Regions from separate parts of the Acinetobacter sp. DL27 genome, predicted to be linked through region 3. Evidence: predicted binding sites of a transcription regulator. Region 3 holds the regulator's gene; each other region holds the start of a gene.
The links. The regulator PhoB, encoded in region 3, activates phosphate uptake and scavenging genes when phosphate is short. The targets are predictions, from matches to a motif close to TGTCATNAANCTGTCATAA.
Positions count from the first base shown of each region.

Region 1: a site for PhoB is predicted at 1,593-1,611, ahead of AC0KVP_RS05195 (NAD(+) kinase). Genes of this name have one in related genera too.
Region 2: a site for PhoB is predicted at 2,155-2,173, ahead of AC0KVP_RS11620 (inorganic phosphate transporter). Genes of this name have one in related genera too.

Region 1 is NZ_CM147947.1:1,075,034-1,079,250, reverse strand. Features, by position in the region: gene AC0KVP_RS05205 (hypothetical protein) at 1-68, opposite strand, end outside; gene AC0KVP_RS05200 (YeaC family protein) at 322-588, opposite strand; gene AC0KVP_RS05195 (NAD(+) kinase) at 592-1,530, opposite strand; gene mrcB (penicillin-binding protein 1B) at 1,682-4,078, shown strand; gene AC0KVP_RS05185 (tetratricopeptide repeat protein) at 4,100-4,217, shown strand, end outside.
Region 2 is NZ_CM147947.1:2,395,773-2,399,989, forward strand. Features, by position in the region: gene AC0KVP_RS11615 (hypothetical protein) at 1-399, shown strand, start outside; gene AC0KVP_RS11620 (inorganic phosphate transporter) at 489-2,108, opposite strand; gene metH (methionine synthase) at 2,535-4,217, shown strand, end outside.
Region 3 is NZ_CM147947.1:104,940-109,156, reverse strand. Features, by position in the region: gene AC0KVP_RS00455 (SDR family NAD(P)-dependent oxidoreductase) at 1-196, opposite strand, end outside; gene AC0KVP_RS00450 (TetR/AcrR family transcriptional regulator) at 400-1,098, shown strand; gene phoB (phosphate regulon transcriptional regulator PhoB) at 1,313-2,023, shown strand; gene phoR (phosphate regulon sensor histidine kinase PhoR) at 2,033-3,391, shown strand; gene asd (archaetidylserine decarboxylase) at 3,487-4,217, opposite strand, start outside.

The DNA of each region.
Region 1 (4,217 bases), 970 kb from region 3:
CTCGGTAACACAGAAACATCTAATAAACATTCAATTTTTCTTGCATCAGTTGCTGTCTCAGCAAATATAGCTAAATTCTAAAAACACTAGCACATGGAAACATCTGTAAAACCTCATTTCCTATGGTTTTAGGTGTGATAATAAATTAAGTATTCAGCTATACATTGATCGAAATTGCAGTAATGAAGAATAAACTGAGTCGAGTGAGCTTTATTATTTTATAAGCATAAGGATTGAAAAAGTTTGAAGGTTATTCTTTTAAATTGAGTTGTTGAATCACCAAGCATCTCTTGCTAAGCGATTCAACGTCTTTTTAATCAATTAAATAAAGCGAATAGGTTTAAATTCTGGTTCAGGAACATGAGAATCACACTCCTCACCTTCCTCTTTGTGCCCTTTATCGATATAACCCGTACGTTCTTTTTCAGGCGTATTCTGATGCTCCCAAGCAATAACGGCTTGCATACAAGTTTGACGTTGTTCAGCAGTCAACGCAACGCCATTCGGCCATTTACCAATTTCTACAGCTGTTTTTAAACGCTCAACAATATCGGCATCTAAAATAGAAAGCATCTGTTCAATATTCATGATTTAATCCTGTTGAAAAGAGTCAAAATCTTGGTTCCAACCGAGTTTAGTACGGCATGACATATAAAAATCATAACCCGGTGGATGTAATAAATTCAGTTTAAAGGGGTGCTTACGAATATGTAAGCTGTCACCCACATTGAGCGAAACACTGTGTTGACCATCGGCACTGACCATCGGCAAGACACGGTTTTCACGAATCAGAAGCTTAATTTCACTATGACCACCCACCACAATCGGGCGTGAAGACAAGGTATGAGGATGCATCGGTACCAAAGCAATCGCATCCATCCCCGGATGCACGATTGGGCCACCACCTGACAACGAATAAGCGGTTGAACCCGTGGGCGTCGATACAATCAAACCATCACTGTGTTGACGGTAGACGTATTGACCATCGATATTCAGTTCGAAGTCAATCATATGCACCGATTTGCCCGAGTGTAGTACCACATCGTTTAGCGCAATCGCATCATAAATGGTTTCACCTTGTGAGCGAATTTCCATTTCCAATAAGAAACGACGATCTAACTGAAACTCACCTTTTAAGACTTGATCGAGCTTAAAAATCACTTCAGTCGGCTTGATGTCGGTTAAAAAACCCAAACGGCCTCGGTTTACACCCATTACAGGGGTATTGAATTTGACCAAGGCACGTGCAGCATGCAGAAGTGAGCCATCTCCCCCCACCACAATCACCAAATCGACCACTTCACCCAGAAGTGCACGACTCACCGTTTGTGTGTTTTTATAAGGAACAAGTTCAGCGGTTTGCGCATCAAAAACGGGATGTAACCCTAAGCTGAGTAGATGATCATGAATAAGACATAAGGTTTCGACAACTGAAGACTTATCTGGACGTCCAATTAAGCCTATGTTTCGAAATGTTTTATGTGAAATTTGCACCTGCAACATCGCTCCGCTACGATTCCCGCCTATCATAACATTATTTATTTAAATTGATTCAAAAACTAAAGTGACTGCTGCTACACGCGGAATTGTCTATATTTCAGTTTGTTCACAGTTTAATTATTGCAAATTAGCGAAAAGCTTCGCATGATTAGCACAATTTCTCAGGATCTTATTCGTATTTATGAAGTCAGAACGTGGCATAGGTTTAATTGCACTGATCTTCTGCATCTTAGTCATTGCAGCATTCTTGGTGTTTAGTATTTATTTAATAAGACTCGACTCCGTTGTACGTGACAAGTTTGAAGGCAAGCGCTGGGACATTCCTGCGAAGGTATTCGCACGCCCACTCGAAGTGTATACCAATGCCCCTGTCAGTCAGGCTGACTTCACTCAAGAGTTAAAACTTTTGGGCTATAAATCCTCGGAAAACTATACCAAATCAGGGAACTTTGTCAGTTCTGGCAATGAGCTATATGTACACACTCGTGGCTTTGACTTCGGTGATAGTGTCGAGCCTGAACAAGTGCTTAAAGTCACCTTTGCGGATGAGCAAGTGGCTGAAGTCAGTGCAACTAAACCCTCATCTACAGGGATTGCACGTTTAGAGCCGATGCTGATTGGCGGGATTTATCCGCAGCATAATGAAGACCGTGTCCTAATTAAACTCGACAAAGTCCCTAAGCCCTTAATTGAAGCTTTAATTGCAACAGAAGATCGTAATTTCTATAGTCACCACGGCGTTTCAATTCGTGGTACGGCACGTGCGATTGTGAGTAATGTCACGGGTGGAAAACGTCAAGGTGGTTCAACACTGACCCAACAGTTGGTGAAAAACTTCTATCTCACCCCTGAAAAAACCATTAAGCGTAAAGTCAATGAAGCATTTATGGCTTTATTGGTCGAGTTTCACTATGACAAAGATGAAATTTTAGAAGCCTATCTCAATGAAGTGAACCTCGGGCAAAACGGCAACTATTCTATTAATGGCTATGGTTTGGCTTCGCAGTTTTACTTCGGTATGCCTTTGCGTGAGCTAAATATTGCGCAACAAGCTTATTTGGTAGGTTTGGTACAAGGTCCAACCTTATATAACCCTTGGCGTAACCCAGAAGCTGCGAAAAAGCGCCGTAATATTGTTTTAAACAACATGTTGGTCATGGGCTATCTCACCCAAGAACAATATGAAACTGAAACGGCCCGCCCTTTAAATGTGATTGCCAAACCGACTCTCGGCCCTTCACGTTTCCCAGATTTCTTAGACATTGTACGCCGTCAGTTACGTACGGAATACCAAGAAGGTGATTTGACCAACCAAGGTCTACGCATCTTTACAACGCTCGATCCAATTGCCCAAACCAAAATTCAAGATGCCTTTAAATCGACTGTTGGTCGCTTAAGCCGTGGCTCAAGCCGTCTAAAAGAGCTACAAGGTGCGGTGTTGGTTGCACACCCTGAAAATGGTGAATTGGTCGCAGCTGTTGGTTCAACCCAAGACTTTACTGGTTTTAACCGTGCACTCGATGCCAAACGTCAGGTCGGCTCACTGCTTAAACCTGTGATTTACCTCAGTGCGATTCAGTCGGGACGTTACAACTGGGCTAGCCCAATTGAAGACAGTAGTATTAGTATTCAAGCCAATGGTAAAGCATGGACACCTAAGAACTATAGCGGTGGCGAACATGGCGTTGTGCCGATGGTACAGGCACTGTCTAATTCATATAACTTATCAGCTGTTCGCCTTGGTCAAGAGTTTGGTTTATCAACGTTTAGCAATCACCTAAAACGTTTTGGTGTGACCAGTAATATTCCAACCTATCCATCCATTTTCTTGGGTGCGGTAGACATGTCTCCGATGGAAATGCTCAGCATTTATGGCAACTTTTCCACAGGCGGTTTTAAGTATCCGACTAAATCTATTCGTACTGTTGTCGATCAAAATGGTCGCTTGCTGACCCGTTACGGTTTAAATGTCCAACAAACCATTGACCCTGCTTCTGCCTATGTCCTGAATTATGGTCTACAACAAGTGATGACTTCAGGTACAGGTCGTTCAGCGTATAACACTCTACCGAACTCGCTTAAGCTTGCAGGCAAATCTGGAACCACCAATGACACCCGAGACTCATGGTTTGCAGGTTACTCGGGCAACTATGTTTCTGTGGTTTGGCTAGGTTTAGATGACAACAAACAAACTGGCTTAACCGGTTCTTCAGGTGCGTTGCCAGTGTGGACCAATGTAATGAGCCAACTGCGTCAAAAACCAGTCAACTTACGCCAACCGGATGATGTGCAATGGCATTGGATTGATCGTGGCACGGGTTATCTTGCCGCTCAAGGTTGTGAGGGTGCAATGTATATTCCCCTCTTGCGAAACACCGTACCACGCAAAGCAACCACATGTGGCTTACCGCATTATCAAGTTGAACCCACTTACAATCCTGAAACAGATGGTTACCAAGCTACACCTGAACAAGGCGACAGCATAGACAACTATATTCGTGAAAGTGAATCGAACATGCAGCGAAACTTAGAAGATGAGACGCAAGTCATTTCGAGTGGTAGCTATCAACCTGAATAAATAGGACGGATTTAAATTTTGATGTGGTTTAAACATTTCAGTATCTTAGCAACCATCGTGACTGTGGCAGGCTGTCAAAGCCTCCCACAGCCAGCTGAAAAAAAGATACCTGAAAAGCCGACACAGGCGGATAAAGAGC
Region 2 (4,217 bases), 1.2 Mb from region 3:
CGTATTCAACAGTGGCGTGCAACGCTTGCTCGATCAGAAGGTCAGCGTGTCAGCATTAATATTGCGCCATCAACCACCACGCATTCTGTCACCAAAAACCCACTGCTCAAAGCAGCATTTAATGGGGCGAGTTTGTTTGATGTTGAAGCCTTTAAGCCCGCAACCACCAATGCCATTATGGCAGCCTTATGGATCCATGACCTGCGTAATTCTAAGTCTGTAGCCAATCCAGAAAACAAACTTGAACATCCTTTAGAGCTGATGATGCACGGCGCCAATCACGGTGGCTTATGGCGTGTAGCTTATTTGGCACGTACCGCACTGCCGTTTGCTGCGCTTTACGGTTTTGCCGCAGACAAGCTACCACTCAACAAAGTATTTGCTTTACTGAAAAAGTAAGACCTTGAATACCCGCTTCAATAAAATACAGAGCTAAAAAAACGCTACCTTGGGTAGCGTTTTTTTATCATTGGTTTTCACCAATCAGATTAAACAAACTGTAGGAACAACCAAAACAAACCACCTGATAAACAGATCGTTGCTGGCAAGGTAAAGATCCAAGCCGAAAGAATGGTTCTTACTGTTGCAAAGTTCAGACCTGACTTGTTTGCCACCATAGTCCCTGCTACCGCAGAGTTCAAGACGTGTGTGGTCGATACTGGCATACCAAAGCCATCAGCGGCTGCAATCGTAGTCATCGCCACCAATTCTGCTGACATGCCTTGACCATAAGTCATATGGTTTTTACCAATACGCTCACCTACAGTCACGACAATACGCTTCCAACCGACCATCGTACCTAGACCTAAAGCCAATGCCACAGCCACTTTCACCCATGTTGGGATGTACTGCAAGAATGAATCAAGGTTACTACGATATTCTTTTACTGTCTTTTTGCCCGCTTCCGACATCGCTGGCAATTGATCCGCTTTATCCAAACGTTTGAATGCTGTCGTGCTTAAGTACATGTCATTACGTAGTGCAGAAACTTCAGCTTCAGGAATATCTTTAAGATCTCCATAATGGCCGACACGCTCACCCAAATGATCTGTCAAACTGGCTAAAGCAGGTACAACTTCTGGGGTCATTTCTTTAGTTTGAATATATTGCGTGATCACCGTACGGGCTTTTTCATCTGCAATATCGTTATGATTCGGATAAATCACAGCCGCAGTTTGATCTGAAAGTTGAGCAAATGACTGAATGTGCTGTGAATCTAAATTCTTATTTAAAGAATAAGCCAAAGGCACGATACCAATCAAAATCAGCATGATTAGACCCATACCTTTTTGACCATCATTTGAGCCGTGTGCAAAACTCACACCTGTACAGGTAAAAATCAAAATGGCACGAATCAGTGGCGGTGGTGGTTTGTTGCCTTCAGGTGGTTGGAACAGTTCCAGTTGTTTCTTAAAGATTTTTTTCACCAATAAGAACAACACTGCTGCAAAAGCAAAACCGATCATGGGTGAAAACAGTAAAGCTTTACCGACTTTAATCACCTGATCCATATCTACACCCGAAGCACCACTGCCTGAATGCATCAGGTAGTTCATAATGCCCACACCCAAGATTGAACCAATCAAAGTATGTGAACTCGATGCTGGAATACCCAAGAACCATGTGCCCAAGTTCCACAAAATCGCAGCAATCAACATGGCAAACACCATGGCAAAACCTGCGCCTGAGCTGACATTCATAATCAATTCAACGGGCAGCAACGCAATAATACCGTAAGCCACTGCACCACTTGCGACCATAACCCCAAGAAAGTTACAGAAACCTGCCCACATCACCGCAACAGGTGCAGACAGTGCATTGGTATAAATGACCGTTGCAACCGCATTGGCAGTATCGTGAAAGCCATTTACAAACTCAAAACCCAAAGCAATGAACAATGCCGTTGCTAAAAGGATTAAAGAGTAAAGATTCAGTGCAGGAACATGCGATAAGTCAGCAGAAAGCTGAAAGCCAATATAAATTAGCGTTGAAATAATGACCGTTAAAAACACCGGCATAAAAAATTTCGGTGTAGGTACGTGCACATTCGTCGACTTGACCTGTGTCACGTGCACCTGATCTTGGACGGGAGGAATATTAGAATTCATGCAGACGGCTAAAGAGGATATCAATATCCCCTATTGTTCAATTTAATTGTGACAATTATATGACAAATGCGTGTCACATGAAGCCAATTTTTTCATAATTGGCTTATTTTAGATCAGCAGTAAATCGCTTATAAGCCTTGAACGCAATGTACTGGCTCAAAATTTAACTTTTCGGTGCGGATTACGCTGAATTATTTTCTTACATTTGACTATGCTGTCTGTAACAATCTGCTCCAATCAATATTTTTCATCTCTATTTATTCTGATCTATAAACATAGCGGGTCTATATTTCACTTTCGTGAAAACTAAAGCTAAATCAGCCTTTTTTATTTGCCATATAGCCAATACCACTTGAATTAGGCATCAATCAACCTGCTTTTCTGCTAAAATATTGCACGTTTTGAAAACCTGTTTGTGAGTTTTGAATGTCTACACTTGCCACCTTAAAAGCACTTCTTGCCGAGCGCATCCTTATTATCGATGGTGCAATGGGTACCATGATTCAGCGCCACAAGCTCGAAGAAGGAGATTATCGTGGTGAACGCTTTGTAGATTGGGCTTCTGACCTCAAAGGCAATAATGACCTTTTGGTACTGACTCAGCCGCAAATTATTCAAGGCATTCATGAAGCTTACCTCGATGCAGGTGCAGACATTATTGAAACCAACAGCTTTAACGGCACACGTGTTTCAATGTCGGATTACCACATGGAAGATTTGGTTCCAGAGATTAACCGTGAAGCAGCACGTTTAGCTAAAGCAGCTTGTGAAAAGTATTCGACTCCAGACAAACCTCGTTTTGTTGCAGGCGTACTTGGTCCAACCTCCCGTACTTGTTCAATTTCACCAAATGTAAATGACCCAGCGTTCCGTAACATTACCTTTGATGAACTGAAAGAAAACTATATCGAAGCAACGCATGCCTTGATCGAAGGTGGTGCCGACATCATCTTGATTGAAACCGTGTTTGATACCTTGAACTGTAAAGCCGCGATCTTTGCGGTGAAAGAAGTATTCAAACAACTTGGTCATGAACTGCCGTTGATGATTTCAGGTACCATTACCGATGCATCTGGTCGTACTCTTACAGGTCAAACCGCAGAAGCGTTCTGGAACTCGGTGCGTCATGGTGACTTACTCTCAATTGGTTTTAACTGTGCCTTGGGTGCAGATGCCATGCGTCCACACGTTAAAACCATTGCTGATGTTGCAGATACCTTTGTTTCTGCCCATCCAAACGCAGGTTTACCAAATGCCTTTGGTGAATATGATGAAACCCCAGAGCAAACCGCAGCCTTCATTAAAGAATTTGCAGAAAGTGGTTTGATCAATATTACAGGTGGTTGCTGTGGTACAACGCCTGATCATATCCGTGCAATCTACAATGCAGTGAAAGACATTCAGCCACGTCAGATTCCTGAAACCAGACCTGCATGTCGTCTCAGTGGTTTAGAACCATTTAACATCTATGATGATTCATTATTCGTTAACGTCGGTGAACGTACCAACGTTACAGGTTCAAAAAAGTTCCTACGCTTAATCCGTGAAGAAAAATTTGCTGAAGCCCTAGAGGTTGCACAGCAACAAGTCGTTGCTGGTGCACAGATCATCGACATCAACATGGATGAAGGCATGCTCGATTCGCAAAATGCGATGGTACATTTTCTCAATCTGGTGGCATCTGAGCCTGATATCTCTCGTGTACCAATCATGATTGACTCATCAAAATGGGAAATCATTGAAGCAGGCTTAAAATGTGTACAAGGTAAACCTGTCGTGAACTCGATTTCCTTAAAAGAAGGTTATGACGAGTTTGTCGAAAAAGCACGTTTATGTCGCCAGTATGGTGCTGCGATTATTGTCATGGCCTTCGATGAAACTGGTCAAGCAGATACCGCAGAACGCAAGCGTGAAATCTGTAAGCGTTCTTATGATGTTTTAGTCAATGATGTTGGCTTCCCTGCGGAAGATATTATTTTTGACCCGAACGTGTTTGCCGTGGCAACAGGGATTGAAGAACATAATAACTATGGCGTCGATTTTATCGAAGCCACAGGTTGGATCAAACAAAACCTACCGCATGCCATGATCTCGGGTGGTGTCTCTAAC
Region 3 (4,217 bases):
CTGAGACGTCTAATTTTTTCGTGGTGACACGTACATTGGTGCCTTGTAGCAGTTCAACTGTTTTCGCCAACCCTTGTTCATTGACATCACTCAATGATACATGACAGCCCGCCTTGGCCAATAAAAGTGCCAATTGTTGGCCAATACCCGATCCTGCACCTGTAATTGCCACGACTTTATTTTTAAAATTCTTCATGAGATTGTGGTTGTCCTTTATCTTTGTACATTGACTGTAGATGCTTTTTTTATAATTGACAATATCAATTGTCATAAATTTAATAGCCAAAAGTGTCAAGTCCATGAAAACCACATAGAGATTAAAGCCTACGCATAGGTAGAGTCGTGGTTTATTGCTAAACTATGCAAAACCTTGGCTTTCAAATAGGGCGATGAAATCTGATGACGGCATCTGAACCAGTACAAAAAAACAGCGATAATAATAAAACCAAAGAAAGACAATTCAAGGGCTTATCGCTTTCTGAACGTAAACAGCTGCGTCGTGAAAAACTCATTGAAGCAGGAATTGAAGCCTACGGTACTCACGGCTTTTTTGCCGTGACGGTGAAAGATATTTGTAATGAAGCCAAACTTACCGAACGTTATTTTTATGAGTCGTTTAAAAAAAGTGAGCAGCTGTTTCAAACCATTTTTTTAAAGCTGATCGATGAGTTACAGCACAATGTCATGCAAGCCATCATGCAAGCCTCTTCAGATCCATACAAAATGATTGATGCAGGACTGCGTGCCCTGCTCACTACCTTAAAAGACAACCCCCGCATGGCGCGTATTATTTATATCGATGCAATGTTGGTCCAAGAATTACATAACCAAGCCACCATTCATGAAACCATGACCCGTTTTGACCGAATGATTCAAGCCTTTGTGATGCTAATGATGCCGCAAATTAACCGGTCCGAACGAGAAATTTCGCTGGTCGCCACAGGTCTCAATGGCTATGTCACACAAATTGCGATCCGTTGGGTGGTTAGTGGGTTTAAACAATCCTTTGAAGAAGTTTTATCCTCCAGCCGTATTGTGTTTATTTCACTCCTAGAAACCTTTTCAGACCCGAATACACGGGCAAAATTGGATGTCTAAGACTTTTCATTTGGATGCAATCGGCATTTCCGAATGCAATTTAGATTAAACTTCCATTAATTTTGAATCCCAATATGACGATTTTTTGTCACATTTTTTTGCAAATTTCATCAATCGTCTGTTTTTTGCAATGATACTGTCATAATTAATCTTTGTAATAAGCCTGTCATAAAATTAAAACGGCCTGCCGTTACCTACAATAGGATATTGCGTTGTGAAAGATGACTACATTTTAATCGTCGATGATGAACTTCCCATTCGAGAAATGATTCACACCTCGTTGGATATGGCAGGCTTTCAATGCTTACAAGCCGAAGATGCAAAACAAGCCCACCAAATGATTGTGGATCAGCGCCCTGCTTTGATCTTGCTCGACTGGATGATGCCTGGTGGCGTCAGTGGCGTAGACTTATGTCGTCGTCTCAAGCGCGATGAAAATCTCTCTGAAATTCCAGTGATTATGCTCACGGCACGTGGCGAAGAAGACCATAAAGTGCAAGGTCTAGATGCTGGTGCAGATGACTACATGACTAAACCGTTTTCGACCCGCGAATTGGTTTCACGTATTAAAGCGGTTTTACGCCGCGCTAACGCGCTCAGTGGTGAAAAATCGATTGATGCCAATGGCTTAATCTTAGACCCTGTCAGCCAACGGGTCAGCTTTGGCAATAATTTCCTCGACATGGGGCCAACCGAGTATCGTTTATTGGCCTTCTTCATGACTCATCCTGAGCGTGCCTACACCCGTGCACAACTTCTTGACCAAGTCTGGGGCGGAAACGTGTATATTGAAGACCGTACCATCGACGTGCATATTCGCCGCTTACGTAAAGTGCTTGAGCCTTATGCGGCAGATCGCTTTGTGCAAACAGTTCGGGGTACAGGCTATCGATTCTCTACACGTGCGGATATCGCCCTAGGTTAATTTTGTTTTATGTATGAACCCTACCCGGTCCCTGAACTTGCACGCGAGCATAAAAAAACGCGATACAGCAGTTTATGGGGCTTTGCCAAACAGGACTTACGTCTCCTTGCCTTTTTCTTGCTGATTGCAAGCTTGATTGGCTTTGGCGTCGGTTATTTTTGGACGTGTATTTCCTTTGCTTTTGCCGTTTTTTTTATTCTGCAAATGCGCTCTTTGTATTTAGTCAATGACTGGATTTCCAATCGTCCCTACGAAGTTCCACCCAACCTTGGGGGCATTTGGGGGGCATTATTGTTCAATGTCTATCGTGCACAGCGCCAAGAACGTATTGTACAAGCGGAAATGGTCGGGTTGATTGATCGGGCGCAGTCATCCTTGGTCGCTTTGCAAGAAGCAGTGGTGCTGATCGATGACATGCAACAAATTGAATGGTGGAACCCTGCTGCAGAACGGTTATTAGGCATCGAACAAAATGACCGTGGCCGTAATATTTTGACTTTATTACGCCAACCGAGTTTTGTGGATTATTACAATAATATTGATGCTGCACCAGATGGCTTAAAAATGAAGTCATCCAGTTTTGATGAACATTATGTTCAAGTCAAAATGACTCGATTTGGTGGTGAAAGTCGCTTACTAGTCGCCTATGACGTGACCCGCATGCACAATCTCGAACAAATGCGTAAAGACTTTGTCGATAACATTTCACATGAACTACGCACACCACTCACAGTACTCAGTGGTTATATTGAGACCTTTACCGACCAAGAAGACCTCAACCCACGTTGGAAGCGGGCCTTTGACCAAATGCAGGCACAAGCCAAACGCATGAATGCCTTGGTGAATGATTTGCTATTACTGTCACGCCTAGAAAATGACAAGCAAATTGCTAAAAATCAAATCATTGATATGCCTAGCTTAATGAACCAACTTTATGACGATGCACATGCCTATAATATTGATTATGGGCATACGCTCAATCTCGACATCGACAGTCACTGCGACTTAATCGGTTCAGATATGGAGTTGGCCAGCGCTTTTAGTAACCTGATTACCAATGCCATCAAATACACCCCGAAAGGCGGAACGGTGACCATGGGTTGGCATGACAATGGTGAACAGGCTTATTTTACCGTGGAAGATACTGGCATAGGCATTGACCCTAAGCACCTGCCCCGTTTAACCGAACGTTTCTACCGTGTCGACAGCGCACGTAGTCGACAAACGGGTGGCACAGGCTTAGGACTCGCAATTGTGAAACACGTGTTAATGCAGCACCAAGCACATTTAGAAATTGAATCCAAAGAAAATCAAGGCTCTATTTTTAAAGTGATTTTTCCCAAAGAACGCACCTATAATCCTGAATAAGCCTTTCTTCAAAAGCATGAAAAAAGCACCGATATCGGTGCTTTTTTGTCTCTCACCGTCCGTTTAACAAGGACGGTGACCGAGAGCTGAAAGGATTAAAACGTATGCCCCATCGCTTCACCCATCACCACAGTCGAGTTGGCTTTAAAGGCAGTATCCCACGTCATTTTGTCTTTTTCAAACAGTACCACAGCGGTTGAGCCTAGGTAGAAACGACCGAGTTCAGCACCTTTGTCCAAGAACAAGTCATGCTGATTTAGCTCTAAACGGCCGGTAGGCTTCACTTTTCCTGTTGCAACCGTTTCAATCCCCGCCACAATCATGGCGCCAACGAGAACTACGGCCATACGGCCAATTTCTGTATCAAATAAACAGACCATACGTTCATTTCGTGCAAACAAGCCTGGAATATTTTCAGCAGTGGTTTGATTGACCGAGAACAATTCACCCGGTACATATAAGGTTTCCGTCAATGTGCCTGCAAATGGCATATGCACACGGTGATAATCTTTAGGCGATAAATACACCGTTGCAAACTGACCATTTTTAAACGGTTCAGCCAACTGCGGATCTGCAATTAAATTATCAACGGTGAATTTTTGTCCTTTCGCTTGGAAAATATCACCTTCCACAATTGGACCCAACTGTGAAATCGCACCATCCGCAGGTGACACAATGCTGGTCGCATCGGTATCAATATCACGTACACCCTCTTTTAATGCACGAGTAAAGAACTCATTAAAGGACTTGAATTTCAGTGCATTGCTCTGCTCAGCAATCGACATATCAATGCCATACTGTGCTTTAAACGCAGTGATTACCGCAT